DNA from 4 places in the Idiomarina piscisalsi genome. Region 1 is predicted to be linked to each of the others. Evidence: predicted binding sites of a transcription regulator. Region 1 holds the regulator's gene; each other region holds the start of a gene.
The links. The regulator sigma-54, encoded in region 1, starts transcription at its own class of promoters, with help from an activator protein. The targets are predictions, from matches to a motif close to GTTGGCACGNNNNTNGNNT.
Positions count from the first base shown of each region.

Region 2: a site for sigma-54 is predicted at 1,798-1,816, ahead of flgF (flagellar basal-body rod protein FlgF). Genes of this name have one in related genera too.
Region 3: a site for sigma-54 is predicted at 3,434-3,452, ahead of CEW91_RS00180 (DUF4168 domain-containing protein). Genes of this name have one in related genera too.
Region 4: a site for sigma-54 is predicted at 3,624-3,642, ahead of flgA (flagellar basal body P-ring formation chaperone FlgA). Genes of this name have one in related genera too.

Region 1 is NZ_CP022133.1:2,239,992-2,245,941, forward strand. Features, by position in the region: gene lptC (LPS export ABC transporter periplasmic protein LptC) at 1-89, shown strand, start outside; gene lptA (lipopolysaccharide transport periplasmic protein LptA) at 58-594, shown strand; gene lptB (LPS export ABC transporter ATP-binding protein) at 597-1,322, shown strand; gene CEW91_RS10690 (RNA polymerase factor sigma-54) at 1,344-2,804, shown strand; gene hpf (ribosome hibernation promoting factor) at 2,831-3,118, shown strand; gene ptsN (PTS IIA-like nitrogen regulatory protein PtsN) at 3,122-3,592, shown strand; gene rapZ (RNase adapter RapZ) at 3,583-4,434, shown strand; gene CEW91_RS10710 (HPr family phosphocarrier protein) at 4,427-4,702, shown strand; gene mgtE (magnesium transporter) at 4,706-5,950, shown strand, end outside.
Region 2 is NZ_CP022133.1:1,888,966-1,894,915, reverse strand. Features, by position in the region: gene flgD (flagellar hook assembly protein FlgD) at 1-376, shown strand, start outside; gene flgE (flagellar hook protein FlgE) at 392-1,741, shown strand; gene flgF (flagellar basal-body rod protein FlgF) at 1,866-2,609, shown strand; gene flgG (flagellar basal-body rod protein FlgG) at 2,647-3,435, shown strand; gene flgH (flagellar basal body L-ring protein FlgH) at 3,462-4,136, shown strand; gene CEW91_RS09160 (flagellar basal body P-ring protein FlgI) at 4,153-5,247, shown strand; gene flgJ (flagellar assembly peptidoglycan hydrolase FlgJ) at 5,260-5,950, shown strand, end outside.
Region 3 is NZ_CP022133.1:33,324-39,273, reverse strand. Features, by position in the region: gene CEW91_RS00195 (type 1 glutamine amidotransferase domain-containing protein) at 1-427, opposite strand, end outside; gene CEW91_RS00190 (sigma-54-dependent transcriptional regulator) at 502-1,842, opposite strand; gene CEW91_RS00185 (sensor histidine kinase) at 1,842-3,329, opposite strand; gene CEW91_RS00180 (DUF4168 domain-containing protein) at 3,499-3,870, shown strand; gene CEW91_RS00175 (TonB-dependent receptor) at 4,094-5,950, shown strand, end outside.
Region 4 is NZ_CP022133.1:1,895,791-1,901,740, reverse strand. Features, by position in the region: gene CEW91_RS09240 (sterol desaturase family protein) at 1-33, shown strand, start outside; tRNA gene CEW91_RS09235 (tRNA-Arg) at 43-116, opposite strand; gene CEW91_RS09230 (flagellar assembly protein FlgT) at 157-1,320, opposite strand; gene CEW91_RS09225 (LPP20 family lipoprotein) at 1,434-1,913, opposite strand; gene CEW91_RS09220 (flagellar protein FlgN) at 1,972-2,373, opposite strand; gene flgM (flagellar biosynthesis anti-sigma factor FlgM) at 2,373-2,696, opposite strand; gene flgA (flagellar basal body P-ring formation chaperone FlgA) at 2,787-3,512, opposite strand; gene CEW91_RS09205 (chemotaxis protein CheV) at 3,676-4,608, shown strand; gene CEW91_RS09200 (CheR family methyltransferase) at 4,705-5,538, shown strand; gene flgB (flagellar basal body rod protein FlgB) at 5,634-5,950, shown strand, end outside.

The DNA.
Region 1 (5,950 bases):
TTCGCGGAGATGGTTTAAGCGCCGACATGAGCGCAGAAATGATGGAGTTAAAACGACATGTTAAAACGGTTTTCCAGCCTAAGTCTTAGCTTTTTTGTGCTTATCGCATTGCCTTTGACGGCGATGGCGCAAGGAAAGGCTGACTTTAAAAAGCCGATGGAAGTCGAGTCAAGCCACGAGCAATTCGACATAAAGAACAATAAGTTAGTACTTACTGACAATGTTGTTATCCGTCAGGGCACACTACTTATTAAGGCGGATCGACTCGAAGCCTCTGCCAGCGAAAGCGGCGAGCAGGCGGACACCTTTATTGCTGAAGGTTCACCGGCAACCTACACGCAGACCCTGGAAAACGGCAACGATATTAGCGCTCAGGCAAATAAAATAACCTATTTCCAAGTCGAACAGCGTCTCGAGCTCAGCGGGGACGCGAGAATCTCTCAGGGCACAAGCAGTTCAAGCGGAGATACGATCGTCTACGACTTAGCCGCACAGACGATCTCTGCAAGCAGCTCTGATGCCGATAACGGGCGCGTAATTACGATATTTACGCCGAAAACAAAAGACGACAAAACCGACAACGAGAACCGTTAATTATGGCCACCTTACGAGTCAAACATCTTGCCAAAAGCTTTAAGCGTCGTCAGGTTGTAAAGGACGTTAGCCTGGAGGTCAGTCAGGGCCAGATTATTGGGCTCTTAGGACCCAATGGTGCGGGAAAAACAACGACGTTTTATATGATTGTCGGCTTAATCAACAGCGACAAAGGCCAGATTTCACTAGACAAAGACGACCTAACGTCTCTGCCAATGCATGAGCGCGCTCGCCGCGGAATTGGTTATCTACCGCAAGAAGCATCGATTTTCAGAAAGCTGACCGTGCGCGATAACCTCATGGCGATATTAGAAACCCGTAAAGAGCTTTCAGCGGACGCTCGCGAAGAACAGCTCGACTCGCTTCTTGAAGAGTTCAATATTGGTCATATCGCGAACAGTCTGGGGATGAGCTTATCCGGCGGTGAGAGACGTCGTGTCGAAATTGCCCGCGCCCTTGCCGCAGAGCCCACGTTTATTCTTCTGGATGAGCCCTTTGCAGGCGTCGACCCAATTTCGGTTATCGACATTAAGAAAATTGTTGAACATTTAAAGCAGCGTGGTATTGGTGTACTTATTACAGACCACAATGTCAGAGAAACCTTGTCCGTTTGTGAGCATGCGTACATTGTTAGTCACGGAGAACTTATTGCCAGCGGAGATGCAGAAAGTATATTATCGAATCAACAGGTTAAAGATGTTTACCTCGGTGAGCAGTTCACCCTTTAACGTGATACCGGGACGATAACCATGAGACAAAGTCTGCAGCTAAAAATTGGTCAGCAACTGACCATGACGCCTCAGTTACAACAAGCGATACGCTTGCTGCAGCTTTCTTCGCTCGACTTACAGGCTGAAATTCAGGACGCGCTGGACAATAACCCGTTACTGGAAGTTGAAAGCGAACAACCTCATGACGGTGACAGCACCGATTCCCTTCACTCGTCAAATAAAGACGACAGTCAGCGTGAAACCTCCGATGTTATAAAAACTCAGGAAATGCCAGAAGATCTCCCTGTGGACAGCACATGGGATGATACCTATTCATCGCCGACTCCTGCTACCGGAGCGGCCTCAAACGGCAAATCCTACGACGGTGACTATGAGGTGTACCAAGGCTCAACGAGCGAGTCTTTGCAAGACCATCTGATTTGGCAAATGCAACTGTCGCACTTTTCTGAAGAAGACACTGCGATTGGCGAAGCCATTATCGAAGCCATTGACGACAATGGTTATTTAACAACGGATATTGAAGACATTATTGAGTCTGTGCACTTGCCCGAGGTTGGTGAAGAAGAAGTCTGCATGGTACTCAAGCGCATCCAACACTTTGACCCAGTCGGTGTCGGCGCACGTACCGTCAGCGAGTGCCTGGCGATTCAATTACGACAACTGGACGACAGCACGCCGTTTAAGCTCGCTGCTATCACTCTGGTTAGCGAGCATATGGACTTGCTGGGCAACCGAGACTTCCGCAATATCCAGAAAAAGCTCAAATTAACCGAAAATGACTTACGTGAAGTCATGCGGCTGATTCAGCAAATGCACCCGCACCCGGGCGAACAAGTTGCTCAACAAGAAGTTGAGTACGTGATTCCTGACGTTGCGGTCATGAAAAAGAATGGTCGCTGGGTGGTCGAATTAAACCCGGATAGCGTACCTAAATTAAAGGTCAATGAAGAATACGCGGCACTGAGTAAAGCGGCGAAGTCCTCGGCAGACAGTCAGTACATTAAAAACCATACACAGGAAGCGCGTTGGTTTATTAAAAGTCTGGAGAGTCGCAATGAAACGCTGTTGAAAGTTGCCAACTGTATTGTTCAGCGCCAGCAGGGCTTTTTTGAGTACGGTGAAGAGGCCATGAAACCGATGGTACTCAATGATGTCGCTGAAGCCGTGGAAATGCATGAAAGCACCATTTCACGGGTAACAACGCAGAAGTTTCTGCACTGCCCACGAGGCATTTTTGAATTAAAATACTTTTTCTCTAGCCATGTCAGTACAGAAGGTGGAGGTGAGTGTTCAAGTACCGCAATACGTGCTTTAATTAAGAAGTTAGTCGCTGCAGAAAACCGTAGCAAACCATTAAGCGACAGCAAAATCGCTGAACTGATAGCCGAGCAAGGCATCAAAGTAGCGAGGAGGACAATTGCGAAGTACCGGGAATCACTGAATATTCCCTCATCGAGTCAACGCAAGAGTCTTTTATAACTTGTAAACTGCAGAAGGAAGACGTTATGCAAATTAATCTTACTGGTCATCATATCGATATCACTGAGTCTCTGCGTGAGTATGTGGACACAAAATTTGCTAAGTTAGAGCGCCATTTTGACCATATCACCAACGTTCACGTCATCCTTAATGTTGAAAAAACGAATCAAAAAGCGGAAGCTACAGTGCACCTGAACGGCGGCGAGATTTTCGCTGACTCTGTTCACGATGATATGTACGCAGCCATTGATGGTTTAATCGATAAGCTTGACCGTCAGGTTATTAAACACAAAGAAAAAATGAAAAAGCATTAGTCCATGCAAATAAGTGAGTTGTTAAGCCCCGACTGCACCAAGTGTGCAGTCGAGGGTGCAAGTAAAAAGCGATTATTAGAAACCATTAGCCAAATTGTTGCGCCAAAACTGTCAGGCATTACTCGTCATGACATTTTTGAAAGCCTTATAAACCGCGAGCGCTTGGGAAGTACCGGCATTGGTTTAGGTATTGCGATACCCCATGGACGACTCGCTAAAGCCAGCCATCCGGTTGCCGTATTATTGACGTTAGACGAACCAATCGAGTTTGACGCGATTGATAACCAACCTGTGGACATTATTTTTGCGCTGTTAGTGCCAGAATCAGAGCATGAAAATCATTTGCAGACATTAGCAGCCGTTGCCCGTCGCATGAATGACAAAGACTGCACCCGCGCACTTCGGAACGCTGACAGTGACAACGCACTCTATCAATTATTTATTGGGGAAGGTGAAGATAAGCCATGCAACTGATTATTGTCAGTGGTCGCTCGGGATCGGGTAAAACAATCGCCCTTCGAGTACTCGAGGATCTTGGCTTTTACTGCGTCGACAACTTACCCATTAGCCTACTCCCCACGCTGGTTCATGCGGTCATGGAGCAATATTCAAAAATTGCCATCAGCATTGACGTTAGAAACCTGCCTGAACATTCGGAAGAGCTGCTCGACTCGCTGAATTTTTTACCCAAAGGGGTCGAACCAGAAGTACTGTTCATTGATGCCGACGACAACACCTTACTGAAGCGCTTTGGTGAAACACGCCGTTTGCACCCGCTCTCACAAAAAGAGTTACCTTTAGTTGATGCGCTTCAGGCAGAACGAAAGTTGCTCGAACCAATTATGGAGCGCGCCACATGGCGCCTGGACAGCAGTGACTTATCGTTACACCAGTTAAGTGAAGAAGTGCGCGAGCGTGTGCTCGGCCGGGCAGACAAAAAACTGATTATCGTTTTTCAGTCTTTTGGTTTTAAGTATGGACTGCCGAAAGACGCTGATTTTGTATTTGATGCACGCATATTACCAAACCCGCACTGGCAACCTGAACTGAAGTTGCTAACCGGCTTAGATGCGGACGTACAGCATTATTTTCGCCAACAGCCGTTGGTCACGAAGTTTGTCTATCAGCTCGAAAACTTTTTAGGCACTTGGCTGCCTCACTTTCAACGCAGTAACCGCAGCTATTTAACGATTGCGACAGGCTGTACTGGTGGGCAGCATCGCTCCGTTTATATTTCACAGCAGTTAGCGGAGCGCTTTGAACAAAAATCAGTGAAGGTTCAGGTTCGTCACCGGGAGTTAAAGCAGCATGAGTAAAGCTTGCAAGACGCTTGTTATACGCAATAAACTGGGCCTTCATGCTAGGGCTGCGACCAAACTTGCGCAGCTCACGCAGTCATTCAAGTCAGAAATTACCGTTCAGCAGGGTGAACAATGCGTTAACGCTGCCAGTGTGATGTGCTTAATGCTGCTCGCCAGTCAACAAGGTAAGTCGGTCGAAGTTTGTGCCGAAGGCGATGACGCAGAAGACGCATTAATAGCGGTGAGCGAATTGTTCGAAGATCGCTTTGAGGAAAACGAGTAACCAATGATAGCCGAGCTGTCCGATAAAGAATACGCCATGCAACGAATTCAGGAGGTTAACTCTGCGTTAGCCGACGGAATGTTCGTGGCAGCTCGACGCATGCTACACAACATGCCGGCCTGCGATGTCGCTTTACTGTTAGAGTCTTCTCCACCGAAAAGCCGTTCTAAAATCTGGAAGCTGGTCGATATTGACGAGCACGGTGAAATTCTTGAAGAGCTGAACGAAGAAGTTCAGAAAGACATTATTCGTCAGATGGCTCCGGAAAATCTGGCGGCAGCGACCGAAGGCATGGACACCGATGACCTCGCCTACGTTCTGCGTGGTTTGCCGGAGCCGGTGTATCAGGAAGTCTTAAAGTCCATGGACGAAGGCGACCGGGAGCGGGCAGAAACCGCTCTTTCCTACGCCGAAGACAGCGCTGGTGGTATCATGAATACCGATACCATTACAGTACGCTCAGACGTCACTATCGACGTTGTATTGCGTTATCTGCGCCTTAAAGGAGAGTTACCCGAAGCAACCGATAAACTCTATGTCGTTGATCGTAATGAAAAAGTCACTGGCGAGATTTCGTTGACTCAGTTACTAACAATCGACCCCAGCCGCCGCATCGATGAAATTATGTCATCGGATATTACGACCATACCCGTCGATATGGAAGAAACCGAAGTGGCTAAGCTTTTTGAGCGACATGACTGGGTTTCTGCACCGGTTGTCGATAGTGATCAACAACTTGTGGGTCGTATTACGATCGATGATGTGGTTGATATTATTCGTGAAGAAGCCCAGCACTCGATGCTCAGTATGGCGGGTTTGGAAGATGACGAGGATACCTTTGCGCCGGTATTGAAAAGTACCCGCCGCCGTACCGTATGGCTTGCAGTTAACTTGGTGACAGCCTTATTAGCCGCCATGGTCAGTTCACTGTTTGAAGACATACTGGCGCAAATGGCCATACTGGCGATTTTGAACACCATAGTTCCTAGTATGGGCGGCATTGCCGGTAGTCAAACTTTAACACTGGTTATTCGAGGTATGGCGCTCGGTCATATCGGCTCCAGTAACTCCCGATGGTTAATCGGTAAAGAGCTCGCGATAGGCTTCTTAAACGGCGTAATATGGTCGGTGCTTATTGCTGCAGTCGTTGCGCTTTGGAAGCAAGACTTACTGGTTGGCGGTATTATCGCATTTGCTATGATGATGAACCTATTAGCCGCAGGGCTGGCGGGGGCAACCGTTCCGCTT
Region 2 (5,950 bases), 350 kb from region 1:
AGTGCCAACTGACCAGGCTAACCTGGAAGAGGGAGCTGGCGTCTCGGGCATGATAGCGACGCCACAAACGGCGCAGAATGTGAAGATTAACATCAAAGACTCTAGTGGCGCTGTAGTGAAAACCCTGAACTTGGGTGACATGCCGGAAGGCACCAAAGAGTTTGAGTGGGATGGAACCACGACAACGGGCGAACAGGCGCCGGCCGGTAATTACACATTCTCAGTGAATGCGACCGTTGGCGGACAAACCGAAGAGCTTCCATTGCAAATGCATGCGCGTGTTCAGAGCGTCAGTACGGGCGGTGAACGTGGCGTTGTTCTGAATCTTAAAGGATTAGGTGGCATCCGGCTTTCCGATGTCTCTGAAATTAGTTAACAGGTGAGGTGACCTATGTCATTTAATATTGCACTCAGCGGTATCAACGCATCTCAGAAAGACTTAGATGTAACTGCTAATAATATCTCAAACGTAAAAACGTCGGGCTTTAAACAGTCACGCGCAGAATTTGCGGACGTTTATGCCACCAGTATTTTTAATGCCGGTAACACGAAAGTCGGTGATGGTGTGTTGACGTCGTCAGTGGCGCAGCAGTTTAGTCAGGGAACACTAGACTTTACTGAAAACTCGCTGGATATGGCGATTTCAGGCAATGGTTTCTTTGCCACCACAGACGGCTTAGGCTCTCGCGATATGACTTACACGCGCTCGGGAGCATTTAAACTGAACGATGATAAGTTTATTGTGGATAATCAGGGAAACTTTCTGCAGGGGTACCAGGTTGACCGTAATAGTGGAACGAATTCATCAGTTGCCCTGGCAACCACTCAGCCTATTCGTATTCCTGATGTCGCCGGTGCGCCGCAAAGCACGGATAATGTCTTTACCGCATTCAACGTCGATGCGCGTCGTTCGCCTATTAATGGAGGAGCTAACCCATTTGATCCGGAAACACCAAGTACTTACCACAGTTCTACATCGGCTACCGTTTATGATTCATTAGGCGAGTCGCATACGTTGTCTACTTATTATGTGAAGCGCGATAATAACCAGTGGGATGTCTACGCGACTTTTGATGGTGACGAAATTGACATGACTCCTACAGGTACAGCAACAGCCTCGCCGGATGCGTCAGTCAATGGCTATGCTGGTTTACGAGTAGAGTTTTTAGGCAGTGGTGAACCGGATGTTCCGGCAGGGCAGAATACTTTTGACCCAGGCTCAATTGATTTGTCAGGCAACAACGTTGATGGCGACCCGTACCTGAATAATGGTGCTGATGCGCAAACTATCCAGTTTAACTTTCAGGATTTAACAGGAACCACAACGCCGACTCAGTTTGCGTCAGACTTTGAAGTAACCTCTTTGGATCAAGACGGCAGCACAGTCGGACGTCTGACGAATGTCGACATCGACAAGTCAGGTCTTATTGCTGCGACTTATTCAAATGGTGACGTTCAATACTTAGGCCAGGTTGCCATTGTTCGCTTTGCGAACGAGCAGGGGTTAACGCAAATTGGTGGTACCAAGTGGCGTGAAAGCATTGACTCGGGTGAGCCGCTGTCAGGCGAAGCCAATACCGGGACTTTTGGTGGTATAGAAGCGTCCGCGCTTGAAAACTCAAACGTGAACCTCACGAAAGAGCTGGTGGACTTGATTACCGCACAGCGTAACTTCCAGGCGAACTCGCGTTCGTTGGAAGTGAATAACACCATTAACCAGACTATCTTGCAGATTCGATAACTGAATTCGCTGGAAAATAAAAAACAAAAGACGCCTTCGGGCGTCTTTTTTTCGTTTTTGGCACGAAATCTGCATTGCATAGGGTAACGATCGAAAACGACAAAATTTTGGCTGGAGGTCAGCTATGGACAAAATGCTCTGGGTTGCCATGAGCGGCGCCAAAGAAAACATGAACGCAGTGGCGGTGCGGGCAAATAACCTTGCTAACGCTAATACCACTGGGTTTAAAGCCGACTTGCAACAAGCGCGTGCCATGCAGGCGTTTGGTGAAGGTTTGCCGACACGGGTATTTTCCATGACAGAAAGCCCAGGGCAGAACTTTGCCGCAGGCGGTTTGCAGACCACTGGCCGGAACATGGATGTTGCGATAAAAGATCAAGGCTGGATTGCCGTGCAGGATCAAAACGGCAATGAGCGTTATACCCGCAATGGCAGTTTGCAAGTGGGTACTGACGGGCTGTTACAGAACTCGCAGGGTCATACACTGATTGGTGATAACGGACCTATTTTTGTACCCCAGCCAGTCGACAAGTTAAGTATTGGTTCTAATGGCAATGTGACCATTCGTCCTATGGGCGCTCCAGAAAATGTCAGTGAAGTGATTGGCCGTATTAAATTGGTGAACCCACCAAACGGCAATATTGAAAAAGGCACAGATGGCTTATTCAAACTGAAAGACGACCAGGTTGCCTTTGCCGATGCCAATGTCAAATTACAGATTGGGGCGCTTGAGACCAGCAACGTGAACAGTGTCGAAGAAATGACCAATATGATTGCCTTGCAGCGCCAGTACGAAATGAACGTCAAATTAATGAAAACCGCCGATGAAAATGCGCAGCGCTCAGAATCGCTGATGCGCATCAGTTAACCAATATTGCGTTAACGGCGTATAGAGGAGACATAACATGAACCCAGCATTATGGATCAGTAAAACCGGACTGGATGCGCAACAGCGCGATATCTCGGTAATTTCCAATAACTTGGCGAACTCCAGTACCATTGGCTTTAAGAAAAGCCGCGCGGTGTTTGAAGACTTGCTGTACCAAAACATTAATCAGCCTGGCGGCCAGTCAGCTCAGGATACAGAGTTGCCGAATGGTCTTATGGTGGGCGCGGGTACCAAAGTTGTCGCGACACAAAAGGCGCATACTCAAGGTAACGTGCAGACCACCGACAATTCGCTGGATGTGATGATCGACGGCAAAGGATTCTTCCAAATTCTGATGCCGGACGGAACCATTTCCTACACGCGTAACGGTCAGTTTTCACTGAACGAAGACGGGGAAATGGTGACTTCGGGTAACGGCTATACGCTGGAACCTGCTATCCAAATTCCTGAAGACGCAATGTCCGTCAGTATTTCCCAAGAGGGTGAAGTGACGGTCACCCAACCCGGAAATCCGGACAATGTTGCCGTTGGCCAAATTAATTTAGTGAACTTTATTAACCCGGCTGGCTTAGAGCCGATGGGTCAGAACCTTTACCGAGAAACAGCGGTCAGCGGTGCGCCTTTAGAAGCGGTACCGGGCGTTGATGGCATGGGGAATACCATTCAGGGGGCTCTGGAAACCTCCAACGTGAACGTGACCGAAGAGCTGGTGAACTTGATAGAAAGTCAGCGCGGTTACGAGATGAACTCGAAAGTCATCTCGTCAGTTGACCAAATGCTGAGCTTTGTTACTCAGCAACTTTAATCGCGAATGAATAACAGGTGACTGTGATGCGTTACTTATTAGCAACTTTAGCAATTTTAGCGGTGACAGGCTGTGCAAGCTCACCGCATAAGCCAATGCCGGACGACCCGTATTACGCACCGGTATTGCCGGAAGAACGTGCACAGCCGGTCGTGCCAACTGGGTCGCTATTTCAGGACGCTTACGCTGACAACCTGTATTCAGATATCAAAGCGCGTCGGCTTGGCGATATTATTACGGTGACCCTGCAGGAACGGACAACCGCCAGTAAAACAGCGACGACCGAAACCTCGAAAGAAAGTACGGCAGAACTTGGTGCGCCCACCATGTTCGGACGGGATATTACCGTTGGAGGCAACCCGTTGTCTGCTGGGATTAACGGGACGCGGGACTTTAATGGCGACGCCAGTTCGGATCAAAGCAATCAACTTACCGGTGAAATTACGGTGACGGTGATAAAAGTACTGCCGAATGGCAACTTGATTGTGCGTGGTGAGAAATGGATGCGCATTAATACCGGCGACGAGTACATTCGTTTAACCGGCATGATTCGCCCACAAGACATCACCGCCGCTAATCAAATTCCATCGACTCGAGTTGCTAATGCGCGCATTGAATACTCAGGTACGGGTAGCCTTGCGCAAGTGCAGGAGCAAGGTTGGTTAACGCGTTTCTTTAACAGTCCAATTTGGCCGTTCTAAGGAGTTGGACATGAAAATGACACGACTGATTACCTTAACTCTGTGTTTAGTCTCGATGCTGGTCGCCCCTGTGCAGGCATCGCGCATTAAAGACATTGCATCGGTTCAGGGCATTCGCTCTAACCAGTTAATTGGCTACGGCTTGGTTGTGGGTCTGCCGGGAACGGGTGAGCAGACACCGTTTACCGACCAAACCTTCCGCACCATGTTAGGTAACTTTGGTATTAATATTCCGGCGGGGGAGCGCCCAAAAATCGATAACGTGGCAGCGGTTGCTGTGCACGCTGACTTGCCGGCGTTCGCAAAGCCGGGTCAGAAAATTGACGTGACAGTGTCCTCAGTGGGCAGTGCTGACAGCCTAACGGGTGGTACTTTGCTGCAAACCTTCTTAAAAGGCGCGAATGGTGAAGTCTACGCCGTCGCTCAGGGTAACCTTATTGTCGGTGGCTTGGGGGCTGAAGGTAATGACGGCTCGCGCATTGTGATAAACACACCAACCGTTGGCCGCATTCCCGGCGGCGGTATTGTTGAGCGAGAAGTGCGTACGTCTTTTGGCTCGTCAGACTATTTTACCTTTAATTTACATGAGTCCGATTTTACAACCGCTAAGCGTATGGCACAGACCATTAACAGTCTGGTGGGCCAGGGAGCGGCACAAGCTGTCGATGCGACTTCGGTTCGTGTTCGCGCACCACGGGATTTAAACCAGCGTGTTAGTTATATGTCCACACTTGAGAATTTAGAGGTGGAGCCAGCAGAGACTGCGGCGAAAGTCATCGTGAACTCGCGAACCGGCACTATTGTCGTCGGTCAAAACGTCGAGTTAAGACCAGCGGCCGTTGCGCATGGCAATATGCAGGTGACGATTTCTGAAAACGTCAACGTTGATCAACCGAATCCGTTTGGTGACGGTGAAACGGTAGTGACGCCGCAGTCTATTATTGATGTAAACCAAGACGACGCTCGTATGTTTGTGTTCCAGCCAGGTACAACGCTTAATGACCTGGTTCGTGCAGTGAATCAGATTGGAGCTGCGCCGGGTGACATTATTGCCGTGCTAGAAGCGTTGAAACAGGCTGGCGCGCTGAGCGGCGAACTCATTGTTATTTAAGCCGAGGCTGATATGACAAGCTCAAACGCACAATTCAAGCAAGCTGAATTAGCCATGGACACGCATAGCCTAAATGGCTTGCGGGAGCGTGCGTTTAACCCGGATGACAAGCAAGCCTTAATGGAGGCGGCGCAGCAGTTTGAAGCTATTTTTCTGAATATGGTCATGGGCAGTATGCGCAAAGCCAACGCCGTATTTGAAGAAGGCAACATGCTGGACAGTCGCTACACCAAGATGTACCGCGATATGTATGACCAACAGCTGACGTCGGAATTGTCCAGTCAGGGGTCGCTGGGTTTGGCCGAACTTATGGTCAAGCAGCTTGGTGGTGATGACAGTTATCAGCATGGACATCAGAACCGCTCCGGGGCGAACTTAGATGATCCGCGCATGAAAAACAGAGCGGAAAAACTGAGTGAACACGGTGGTGTCGATGCAGGACTTTATTACGGCAATAAGCGTGTTAATACCGCTAAGCTAAGCGATGGCGAAGCTCAATTTAACAGCCCTGAGAGTTTTGTCGCAGCGCTCAAACCGCATGCTGAGAAAATAGCGAAACAGGAAGGGCTGAACCCGAACGCACTTATTGCTCAAGCAGCTCTGGAAACCGGCTGGGGTCAGCGATTAGTACCGGGGCGCCATGGCGGCTCAAGTAATAACTTATTCAATATAAAAGCCGACCAGCGTTGGGCTGGGGAGAAAT
Region 3 (5,950 bases), 380 kb from region 1:
TCGCATTCAACAGTACTGCCGGCGCATGGCACACCGCAGAAACCGGCTTTCCTTTACTCCAGAATTGCTCAATCAATTTAATCGACTTTTCGTTATTGGTTAAATCCCACAACGGTCCGTGACCACCCGGATAAAAAATAGCGTCAAAATCATCGGGGTCAACATCGTCCAATGTGCAGGTTGTTTCGAGCTTGTGTTGCGCCTTAGCGTCATTTTCCAAACGCTCCGTGGCTTCTGTTTGCGCATCTGGCGCTGTGCTGTTTGGATCCATCGGCGGCTTACCACCTTTTGGAGACGCCAGCGTGACCTCAACACCCGCATCCACAAACACGTAGTAAGGTGCAGCAAATTCCTCAACCCAAAAGCCGGTCTTATGATCGGTATCGCCGAGCTTGTCGTGTGAGGTTAAAACCATTAATACTTTCACTGGGTACTCCTTAAATTTCGTCTGAAATTTTCTATTAACTTACCGCCCTTCTACGAATACGGGCTCTTTTTTGATCATTCCGAGGCGTTATCAAGCCAGCGATATAACGTGCGCCGAGTCACCCCTAGTATCTGCGCCGCCTGCGACTTATTGCCGTCGGTATGCTCTAACACTTTTCTAATATATTGGCTTTGGTATTCATCCAGCGTTGGCCAGGCCGAGGTCGCCGCCGGCTGACTGGTATCACTTTTTTCAACGATACGCTGCGGAAAGTCATCGACTGACAAAGTGTCGTTACTGGAGAACGCAAATGCCCGCTCTATGGCGTTTTGAAGTTCCCTAACGTTGCCCGGAAACGGATACCGATACAATAAATCGAGAGCCTCCGCCGAAATTCCGCGTACCACTTTATCGCTACTTTTTTGCTGTTGCTGAAGAAAAAAGTTCGCCAGCCGCTCAATATCTTCACCTCGCTCACGCAAAGGAGGAACGCGCAAACTGAACGTTTCCAGACGATAAAATAAATCCTGCCGGAACTTACCCTCTTCAACCAAACGCTCTAAGTCCTGGTGCGTCGCAGCAAGAATGCGAACGTCCACTTGTTCTTCTTTATCGCTACCAACAGCTCTTATAGTACCTTCTTGTAAAACACGCAATAATTTGGCCTGGAGCGCCATCGGCATTTCGCCAATTTCATCGAGCAACAAGGTGCCGCCATCAGCTTGCTTTAAAAGACCCTGACGTTTATTCTGTGCGCCGGTAAAAGCCCCCGCAGCATGGCCAAAGAACTCACTTTCCATTAAGTCAGCAGGAATGCCCGCACAGTTAACGGCCTGAAATGGTTTGTCAGCTCTGTCGCTCAGTTCATGCAGGGCTTTAGCGACTAACTCCTTACCCGTGCCGCTTTCGCCGGTAATAAGGACACTGCCACCCGTTGGCGCAATGTGTTCAATTTGGTCATAAAGCTTACGCATGGCGGGACTTTGCCCTACCAAGCCACCGGGGCCTTTCTGTTGCTGCTTGTAACGTTTCAGTTCCCGCTGCAATGAACGATGCTCTAGTATCCGATCAACGCTCAATAGCAGGTGCTCAATATCCAGCGGTTTAGTCAGAAAGTCATCGGCGCCTTTTTTCAACGCATCAACCGCCTGGTCAACTGTGCCAAATGCTGTTATCAGCAGCAGCGCCGGTGGGTTCTCCTGCTGTTTTAAGCTTGCCAGCAAAGTGAGCCCTGACTTTCCCGGCAGTCGTATATCGCTGACAATTAAATCGGGACTTGCCTTACTGCATTGAAACTCTTCTAAGCTTCCCCATGCGTTCACTTGGTAGCCTTCTGCTTCAAGTTCTTCGACCAAAAGCTCCTGCAAAGCCGGGTCATCTTCAATCACACCAATGACAGCTTTAAGTACAGCCATTATTGTTCTCCTATCACTGACGTATCAGCCAGGCTTGAGGCTGGTAAGCTTAAAATAACGCGACAACCACCCTTGTCATTATTCGTTAGTGTCAGTTCACCCTGATGATCACTCAACACATGTTTCACTATCGTCAGCCCCAAACCGGTCCCTTTACCTTGTGGTTTATTGGTTTCAAAAGGGTGCAGGGCTTTCTCTTTCATGTTTTCCGGCAAGCCCGCACCATCATCATCGATAATAATTTTCAAGGTATTGCTGTTATCGAGCTCGGCATGCAAGTGCACGATATGTTTTGCTGCCTGTAACGCATTGCGCATGACATTCACCAACGCCAGTTCAAGCCGCTTACTATCCACTTTTAACGTGACAGCCGGTAACTCACCCAGCTCGACTTTGGCTGAGCCTTTATCTTGCTCAAACTGAATACTGGTTACTGCCGTTTCAACCAAAGACTGAAGCGATAAGGTTTCTCTCTGCTGAACCGGTGTTCTGGAGAATGCGAGAAGCTGATTCACCAACCCGGTTAGGCGTTGCACTTGACCACGCACCGCTTGCAGCTGACGCTGACTTTCTTCATCTTTGTGGGTTCTTAAAAGGCGACTGGCGCGACCATCTATTACGGTGAGTGGCGCCCCAAGTTCGTGTGCTACTCCACTAGCGACGCTACCGATAGCCGCCATTTTTTCCTGTTCGCGCAATGCCTGCTGAAGTGAGGTTTCATGCTGACGTCTCTGCTCTAGCTCCTTTTCGGCATTTTCAATACTGTCCAGCATTCGATTCAGCCCCTGGGCAACTTCCTGCAATTCGGAGGGACCTTCAGGTTCTACACGCGCGTTGCGGTTACCTTCCGCCACTTGCAGCATCGCATCTTTCAGTTTGACAACGTGTCGCCCCACACCTCGATAATGACCGAATACCAATACGGCGATGGTAATAACGGCAAAGGCGCCCCAGGTTAACCAGGCATATTGGCTAAGTTCTTCGAAAGACTCATCAAAGTCACTGGCTCGGCGGTTAATTTGCAATAACCCGATAATTCTGCCGCCTCTGTCCACTATAGGAAGGAACTGTGAGAAAACATCACGTCCCTCTACCCGCCGGTAGTCATCCTGTTTTATTCCGGTTTGCACCGTTTGTAACGCTAACTGACTATTACTTAAATCGGTTTCCGTTACCCCCGCCTCAGCAACTTGCTCGCCGTAAACGTTGTAAACCGATGCGCCGTAAACACGGCCGATACTAAAAACAGAGTCGAGGTTAGCTTGTACTGTATCTAAGTCATTATTAACCAACGCATCACTAATCGGTAAGCTGATAGCGCGCCCCAAAAGTTCTAAGTCGCTTTTTAAACGATCATTAGCTTCCTCTGAAGCCACCTGTAAGCCCACACTGATAGCTACGCCCGAAATAAGCAGCATGGGGAAAACGACGTAAGCAAGTAAGCGGCGTTGCAAACTAGAAAGCGGCCATCTGTATACTTTTGTCACACTTTCCTCCTTTGGCTGTGTACTCAGGATACACATTTTCCAAAGTGTCTGCCTTAAAGATTACTTATCAAACAAAAAGCACATTAATAACAGTATCTTATAGAGTTGGCACAGTCTTCGCTTTAAATAGTGCGTTAATCAATCTGGCAGAATCAACAAGGAGATTATCATGCAAAAGACAATCATTGCATTGGCTACGGTATTCGCACTGGGTAGCACTGCCGCTATGGCACAGCAGCAACAAGCGCAAGACACCATGACACAACAACAGCAAACCCAGGAAATTACCGAAGGTATGCTGGTTAAGTTTGTTTCAGCAATGGAAGAAGTACAGGGCGTTACTGAAAAATACCGTGCAAAATTCCAAAATGCAGAAAACCAGGAAGAAGCTCGTAATATTCAACAGTCTGCTCAGCAAGAAATGATTGCAGCGGTTGAAGAGGCGGGTCTGACGCCTCAGCAGTACAACATGATCATTCAACAAGCACAGAATGATGAAGAGTTACGCGCTCGCTTAGAAGAGTTAACGTCTGACTCTTAATTCGCGTTTTCGAGACTTTATTCTAAAGCGGCCAATTATTTAGTTGGTCGCTTTTTTATTTGTCTACAACTTTAGTCGTAGTGATCCCACCATAATGACGGCCTCCCCCCGAAATTTACAATGTAACGCTTGATCAATTGTTAATTTAGTGTAATAACAAATGAGTACTATCTTTGATAGTTACAATAAAAACAACATGTTATCCATCGCGGGGAGAACAACAATGAAAACAGCATTTAAGTATTCACTTTGTGCACTAGCGGTCGGCGCATTATTTCATTCGCCAACTAGCTTTGCGCAAGAAGACACTCAAGCAGAAGATGAGCGTTTAGAACGAATCCAAGTAACCGGTTCACGTATTTCAAGAACCGAGATGGAAGGCGCCTCTCCAGTCGAAGTTATCGACAGAGAAAGCATCGAAGCCTCTGGCTTTAACAACCTTCAACAACTTTTAGAGCGCCTACCCTCAGCCGGTGTAGGAACTTTTTCAACTCAAGGTAACAGCCAGGACACCACGGCAAACGGTGCCGCAGCAATTAGTTTGCGTGGTTTTGGTGCCGATTCAACCTTAGTTCTGTTAAATGGTCGCCGTGTTGCAGTGTCTTCATTCGCAGAAGGCGTTGCTAACTCTTTTGTCGACATTAACTCTATTCCTGTCGCTGCGATTGAGCGTATCGATATTCTTAAAGATGGTGCGTCCGCTATTTATGGCTCTGACGCTGTCGCTGGTGTTGTAAACATCATTCTACGTGATGATTTCGTCGGAACTGAACTAACAGCTAGTCACGGTGGTACAACTGGCGACGTAAACTACGAAGAAACCAGCATGAGTCTTGTTTGGGGTACAGGTAGTGATGACAGTAACACCACTATGATTCTCGACTACTGGAAAAACACCTCTATCATTGGTGCGGAGTTTGGTCGTAACGGCACAGCAAACCAGGCACCGTGGGGTGGTAACGATTTCCGTTCTTCTCGTGGCTTCCCGGGAAGCTTTATCGTAGACGGTGAGGAACTGCCAGATCCAGACTGCCCACCAAGCTCTGAAGTAGGCACTCGCTGTGTATTTGATTACGGTCCTTATGCTCAAATATTCCCTGAAGCAGAGCGTGTGGGTGCAATAATTCAGTCTCGCAAAGAGTTTACTCGTGATATTGAAGGTTACATTGAGATCGCAGCCCAACATAACCGCTCTAAAGCGGGTGGCGCGCCAACACCTTTAGATGCTGACGCGGGGCTTTATGTTCCAGCTGACCACCCTAACAACCCTTGGGGTGAGCGAGTCGATATTAACTTCTTCCGTACTGTAGATGCTGGGCCTCGTATCTGGGACGTTGAATCAGACACCCTACGCTTTATTGCCGGTTTACGTGGCGATTTAAACGGCTGGGGCTGGGATATTTCTTACCAAAAAGGGCGCAGTGAAGGTATGCAGACAGGCTCTCGTGAACAGGGCTGGGTACGCACTGACTTCCTACAAGAAGAAATTAACGCGGGCAACTACAATCCGTTCGGCGGTACGATTAACGACCCTGAAGTCATCAACGATATAACGACCTCTTTGGTTCGTCGTGGTGAGTCACACTTAACCGCAATTGACGCCAGCATAGCCGGCGAAGCGTTTCAGCTCGGCAACCATTACGTATCTATGGCGGCCGGTCTTGAGTATCGTGAAGAAGACGTATTTGACCAGCCAGATGATCAGTTCCAGCGTGGTTTAATTTTTGGTACCGAGTCAGTACAGGCTGAGTCAGAACGAGACCAGTGGGCTGCTTACATGGAATTCTTAATTCCAATTACAGACACATTAGAGCTAACCGCAGCAGGTCGCTATGATGACTACAGCGACTTTGGTTCAACCTTTAATCCTCAGTTTAAATTACAATGGCGCCCAACTACTGATGTAACGCTTCGTGCATCATACGGTGAGGGTTTCCGAGCGCCATCACTGGCTCAGATTGGTTTAGGTCCATCTCAGGTTTCAACTTTCTTCGTTGATGAATACCGCTGTGAAACAGATGGTGAAAGTTGCGTTCCACTTGACTACACCATCGTATTCTCAGGCTCAGATGACCTGCAG
Region 4 (5,950 bases), 340 kb from region 1:
GGCGTGCTGAAAATACCTTTCACTCGCAATTAATTTAGCTTGCGTCCCCGGCAGGAGTCGAACCTGCGACCTATTGCTTAGGAGGCAATTGCTCTATCCAGCTGAGCTACGGGGACGTCCGCGAATTATGCCAGAACCGGCAGACGGTTTCATCCCCTAGTCAATGGGGACAACCCAGTCTCTCACCTGCACGTTATGCAACATGTTACCGCTGGTTAGCCTAGCGACAGCTGTGCTTTGTTGAACTTGCTGAACTTCCACCTCAAACTGGCTGACTTCCCATTTTTGGCGGAAGCGGCCCTGGTCGTCGGTAAAGTGGCTTGGGTGGATAACTTTTAACTTATCGCCGACGTTCACACCATGCTGTTCGCCCAAATTAAACTGGACGGTTTTGTCATCGACCGCAATGACCCGACCTCGCACCGGTTTACAGAGCAGCTTTTCTTTAACGCCACCGGCTAAATCCTCTAGACCACTGGCAAGAGCAGCGCCAAACGGTTCATCCCAGAAGTTTGCGGTTGCCACGTCGACGGTGGCGGAACGATCAAATGTCCAGGGCTGAGTGTCTTCGACTCGAGCGCGAGTTACAAGTTGCCCCGTGCTGGCATCCATTAAATATAGGGTCAATGCATAGTGGCGATCGGGCGTTGAAGACCATAACCAGCCTGAGTCGGTATTCATCATAGCTAAGTCGTCAAACAAGCCAAACACGACGAACTGACTGTCGTTAGCCAGTCCTAAACTACGTGCCATACGCCCCAGCTCTTCCAGGTTCAGGCCACTTAATGCGTCGTTTAGACCCGCGTGACGTTGTAAGGTGTGGGCAATATGAATTTGACTGCCGACGCCACCTAGTGTGCGCGAAAAGCGCTCAGCAGACACTTCGCCGATATCCCAGATTTGGCCCCAGGTGCCATGGGCGCGGTCGCGCAGCTCAAACGGGACAATAGTGACGGAATTTTTATAGCTACTGCGGGCGCATTCGCCCTCGCGGTTCCAAATGTCTGCGCGTAGTAAAACCACGACACGATCGTCCCGAACTTCCTCTCGCACGATAGAAACTTGATCGACATTGCCACGACTGGTCCACTGGGTTTCTGTGTTACTCAGGACGCCATCAACCACCTGCTGAATGCTGCTGATACTGCCACCAGAAGAGAGGAGAGCTTGTTGAAGGGCGCTTTCAATGGCTTGCTGGCGCGCCTTTTCGACATCACCATTCACAATGCGAGCCGTACCTTGTGCTTCAATCCAGCGGGCGCTGCTTGGAAACGCAAGGAAAATAAGTGATGCGAGTAAAAGCAAGGTCTTCCAGTTCATGTGTCGTATCCCAGATTCATCCAAAGTGTCGATTTATTGTCGGTCTTTGTCTTATGTGGCTTTCTCTGAAATTAACTGCAAGAACCCTGCCAAACTACAGGTTAAAAGCGCTCTTAATAATAAACAACGCGTTTTACTTTTTGCTGGCGATTAGTACTTTGATACAAGCGGTGAACTTTTTCGAAGTCTAATCGCAGTTCTGTTGCGTAATACTCGCCAACAGTATACGTCTTCACGACTTCGGCGCCACGAATGACGCCGTCAACCGATGCTTGAAAGCTGTCGTTATTCAACGCCCAGTCTTCCACCGAGCTGCTGCCGGCAATTCGTTGCCCATACACTTGTTCCGCAAGTTCGCGATACGCAGCCAGCTTAGAGGCGCGCATCGCGTTTAGGTCTTTCACTTGAGCCGAGTCACCTGATTGCTTTTCAATAGGCGCATAGCCAACCGCGTTTAATACCGGAAAGGTGTCAGGCGTTTGAGTTTCCCATTCGACGTGCTTTTGATCGTACACCAAGTTGTTATAAGCCGCACAGCCACTTAAAACCATTGATGAAAGGACAATACCCAGTGTCAAAATTTGCTTTGTCATAACGACCCCTACGGACTAAAACGTACTAATCGTTATAACGGCTGAAACGCAGAATTCTTTAACGAATTTTGCCTTTACTGTTGTAGGTAAGAGAGTCTTTGCGGGCTGACTGTAAAATACTTTGCTTGAGCTGATCAATGCTGTTCAGAGTGGACTGAACAACACGCTCATTGACTTGGTTTTGGTGCTGGATATTGGCAAGGGTTTGCTTGATAGACTCAACTGCAGTGGCTAACTGAGGGTCTTCTTTCAACGTGTCTTTATCGGGGTGCTCTGACAACAAAGTGTCGAGGCGTGTCACTTCGGCCAGAGCTTTTTCTTTTTCGGAAGTAATAGCAGGAACGTCGGCATGCTCGCGATCGACAATGGCATTTAGCTCACGCTGTTGCAGCAAAGCCAGCCTATCTAGCGACTCCGCCATGTCATCAAGCAATTGGTTGACCGACGCGACTTCTGTCATTATTCGTCGTTACCGCCAGCGAAAAGATCAGATTCAAACTGAGCAAGTTTTGACGCTAACTGCTCAACATTAATTTTGTATGAGCCGCTTTCAATTTCCGCTTTAATTCTGTCCACTTTAGCTTGGTCGATACCACTGCTGTTCATGGCCTTTTCCTGCAATCCGCCCAGTTGTTGCGCTTCGCTGGTCAAGGAAACCGCGTCACCGCCTTTTTGAGAAACCGATGCAGAATTACCCGCCGGGTCGTTTTGAACCTGGCGATTGCTTGATTTGTTATCGATACTGGTGTTTTTCAGTCCAGCATTATTAATGTTAATAGCCATTGTGTTGCCTCGCTAGATAGTAAGTCTCGGTTACTTATCGACCATATCCGAAAAAACTTAACTAAAAAATCCACTTTTTTGTAAAGTATTTTAAAGGTTGACGGTAACCTCGTTCAGCCCTGTCACAACCGCTTCTATCGACTTGCCTGAGCGGGCGTTTTTCACGACAACGGATTCGCCTTTTAAGCCGTCAGCTAACGCTTTTCCGTCAGCGGTAATTCTTAATGCTTTATTTTTAGCAACTATTGTAACCGTTTGGTCCTCACAAACAAGACAGGTATCGCTTGGTCGAATTGCCTGACCGGCGCCAATGCGCTTTTTGACGCGAGCGCCAACCAATAGTTCCTTCGTTGTATAAACGTTTGAACGTATTTGGTTTAGGTCGACTTCGGCAAAGGTCAAATCACTTTCGCTAATCATTTGACCCGGAGACATAGGACCTGATGCGGTGACCACATTTTTATAACGGTAAATTCTGACCGGCACATAGGTTCGCCAACCGTTTGCGGTAGCACACTTAATTTCTACGGTGGTGTAGCCATCTAACCGTGCATTGCTTGCTAAGTCAACCTCTGGCGCCGCTGAACATCGCTTTGCTGTCATTCGGGGATCCAGGTTATTCGCAACAACGTCAATGCGACCACTTTCAGGCGCGCTGACCTGAGAGCGAACAAAATCATGCGCCAGAGTCTGTAATGCCTTATAATCGAGGCGTACGTCATTACTTTGTGCCAGCGCATTATTTGGGGTAAAGCCCAAGAGCAAAATCGTTATTGCAAAAAGCGAACTGATCAACAGCGATTTACGTACTATCATAAAAATATCCTGACGTTATCTACTAAGGTTATCTGGCTGCCTGCCGAAAAAAACGGTATAACGTCAAAAGTTCGGCGGCTCGACCAATACATATTTTGCTAATAGTAGTTTAAGCAAATACCGTGCCGAACAAAGGTAGCCTGCCATATTACAGGAGTGAAGCATGGCCAGTATTCTCGATTCAGTGAATCAGCGCACACAAATGGTCGGACAAAACCGACTGGAGTTATTGTTGTTCAGGTTAACAGGGAAACAACGCTTCGGAATTAATGTGTTTAAGGTCAGAGAAGTTTTACCTTGTCCTAAGTTAACGGCAATGCCAAATCGAAACCCGCTTGTAAGAGGTATCGCGCATATTCGAGGTCAGGCTATCTCCATTATTGATTTGAGTATGGCAACGGGCGGTCCGGCCATTACGGACATTGAAAACCGCTTCGTCATTATTTCTGAATACAACAGAACCGTTCAGGGATTTCTGGTCGGTGGCGTTGACCGCATTATGAACATTAACTGGGAAGATGTTATGCCCCCCCCCAAAGGGGCAGGACGTGACGCTTATCTGACCGCAGTGACAGAAATTGAGAACGAGTTGGTTGAAATTATTGATGTCGAGCGCATTTTAGCTGATATCGTACCCATTAACTCCGATGTGAGCGAAGAGGTCGCTAACGCAGAGATCAATGTCGCTAAAGAAGACTTGACGATTCTCATCACTGACGATTCGTCTGTGGCTCGTAATCAAATAAAACGCGCTTTGCAATCTTTAGGCATTCACCTTGAAGTCAGGAAGAACGGAAAGGAAGCACTCGAGTATCTGAAAGATAAAGCAAAAGAACTGGGTGGTAGCGCACATACGCATGTGCCAGTTATTGTTTCCGATGTAGAAATGCCCGTCATGGACGGTTATACATTGACCGCCGAGGTAAAAGCCGATCCCGATTTACGTGATATTCATGTTATTTTGCACACATCATTGAGTGGTGTCTTCAATCAAGCTATGGTGAAGAAAGTCGGCGCCGATGATTTCATTGCAAAATTTCATCCCGATGAGCTGGCGACAGCCGTTCAAAAATGGCTTAATACTGTTGTAGCCTGATGCAATAGCATCAGGTGAAATGCCGTAGCCTGACGTAATAACGTCAGGCTACGGCATAGCAAAAGAACAAATTGAAACGGAAGCAGTTAATATAACGTGTCGAATCGCGAATTAAGTTTATCGGAATACCAAGAGTTTCGTCAGTTTCTGGAGCACCAGTGCGGTATTGTGCTGGGCGAGAGTAAATTGTATTTGGTCAAAAGCCGGCTCAGCCCGTTAATGGGGCGCTTTAATATTGACTCGTTGTCAGAGTTGGTAAAGCGCTCTATGAAAATAAGTGAACGTGCCCTACGGGCGGCGGTTATTGACGCCATGACAACAAATGAAACCTTATGGTTTCGTGATACTTACCCCTTCCAAATTTTGCATGACCGCATTTTTGCTGAATACAAAAACCATACGGGACCGTTAAAAATATGGTCCGCAGCATGCTCATCCGGGCAAGAGCCGTACTCCATTGCCATTACTTATGATGAATTTAAAGCCAAGAATCCCGGCGCTCTCAGAGGTAGTATCAAAATAACGGCAACCGATATATCCAATAAAGTGCTTGAACAATGTGGCATTGGCGAATACGACAGCCTGGCATTAGCACGGGGCTTATCGGCAGAACGTCGGCAGAAGTACTTCACCGACGGTAGCAAGCCGGGATCGATGAAAGTAAGGGATAACCTAAAGACGCACATTCATTTCCGGCACCTGAACCTGCTGGACAGCTACTCATTGCTCGGCAAATTTGACGTTATTTTTTGCCGCAATGTGCTTATTTACTTCGCCCCGGAAGTAAAGCGGAAAATAATTGCCCAATTTCGGCAATCACTTAACCCGGGGGGCTATCTTATTCTCGGTGCCTCGGAGTCTATTTCGGGTTTAACCGATGACTTTGAAATGATCCGCTGCAACCCCGGTATTATCTACCGTCGTAAATAACGACGTCCCGTAGTTTCCTTTTCAAAAATAAGTGCCAGGACTTCTGGCACGATACCTGCATTGTCTTCACCATCGAACACTGTGGAGACAAAAAAATGGCACTTTCCATGGATAAAATTATGGGAATACAGCAACACACATTGGGTATACGCACCCAGCGTGCGGAGCTTATTGCCAATAATATCGCTAACGCAGATACCCCCGGTTACAAGGCCAAAGGGCTGGATTTTCAGCAAGCGCTGCAACAAGCACAGCGCGGCATCGAAACCCATAAAATGGCACGTACCCATGAAAAGCATTTTAACGTTGAGATAAAACCGCAGGGCACAGAGAAGTTTCGCGTGCCGAATCAACCCGATACCGGTGACGGTAATACCGTTGATGTGCAGTTGGAACAAAACTTGTATGCACA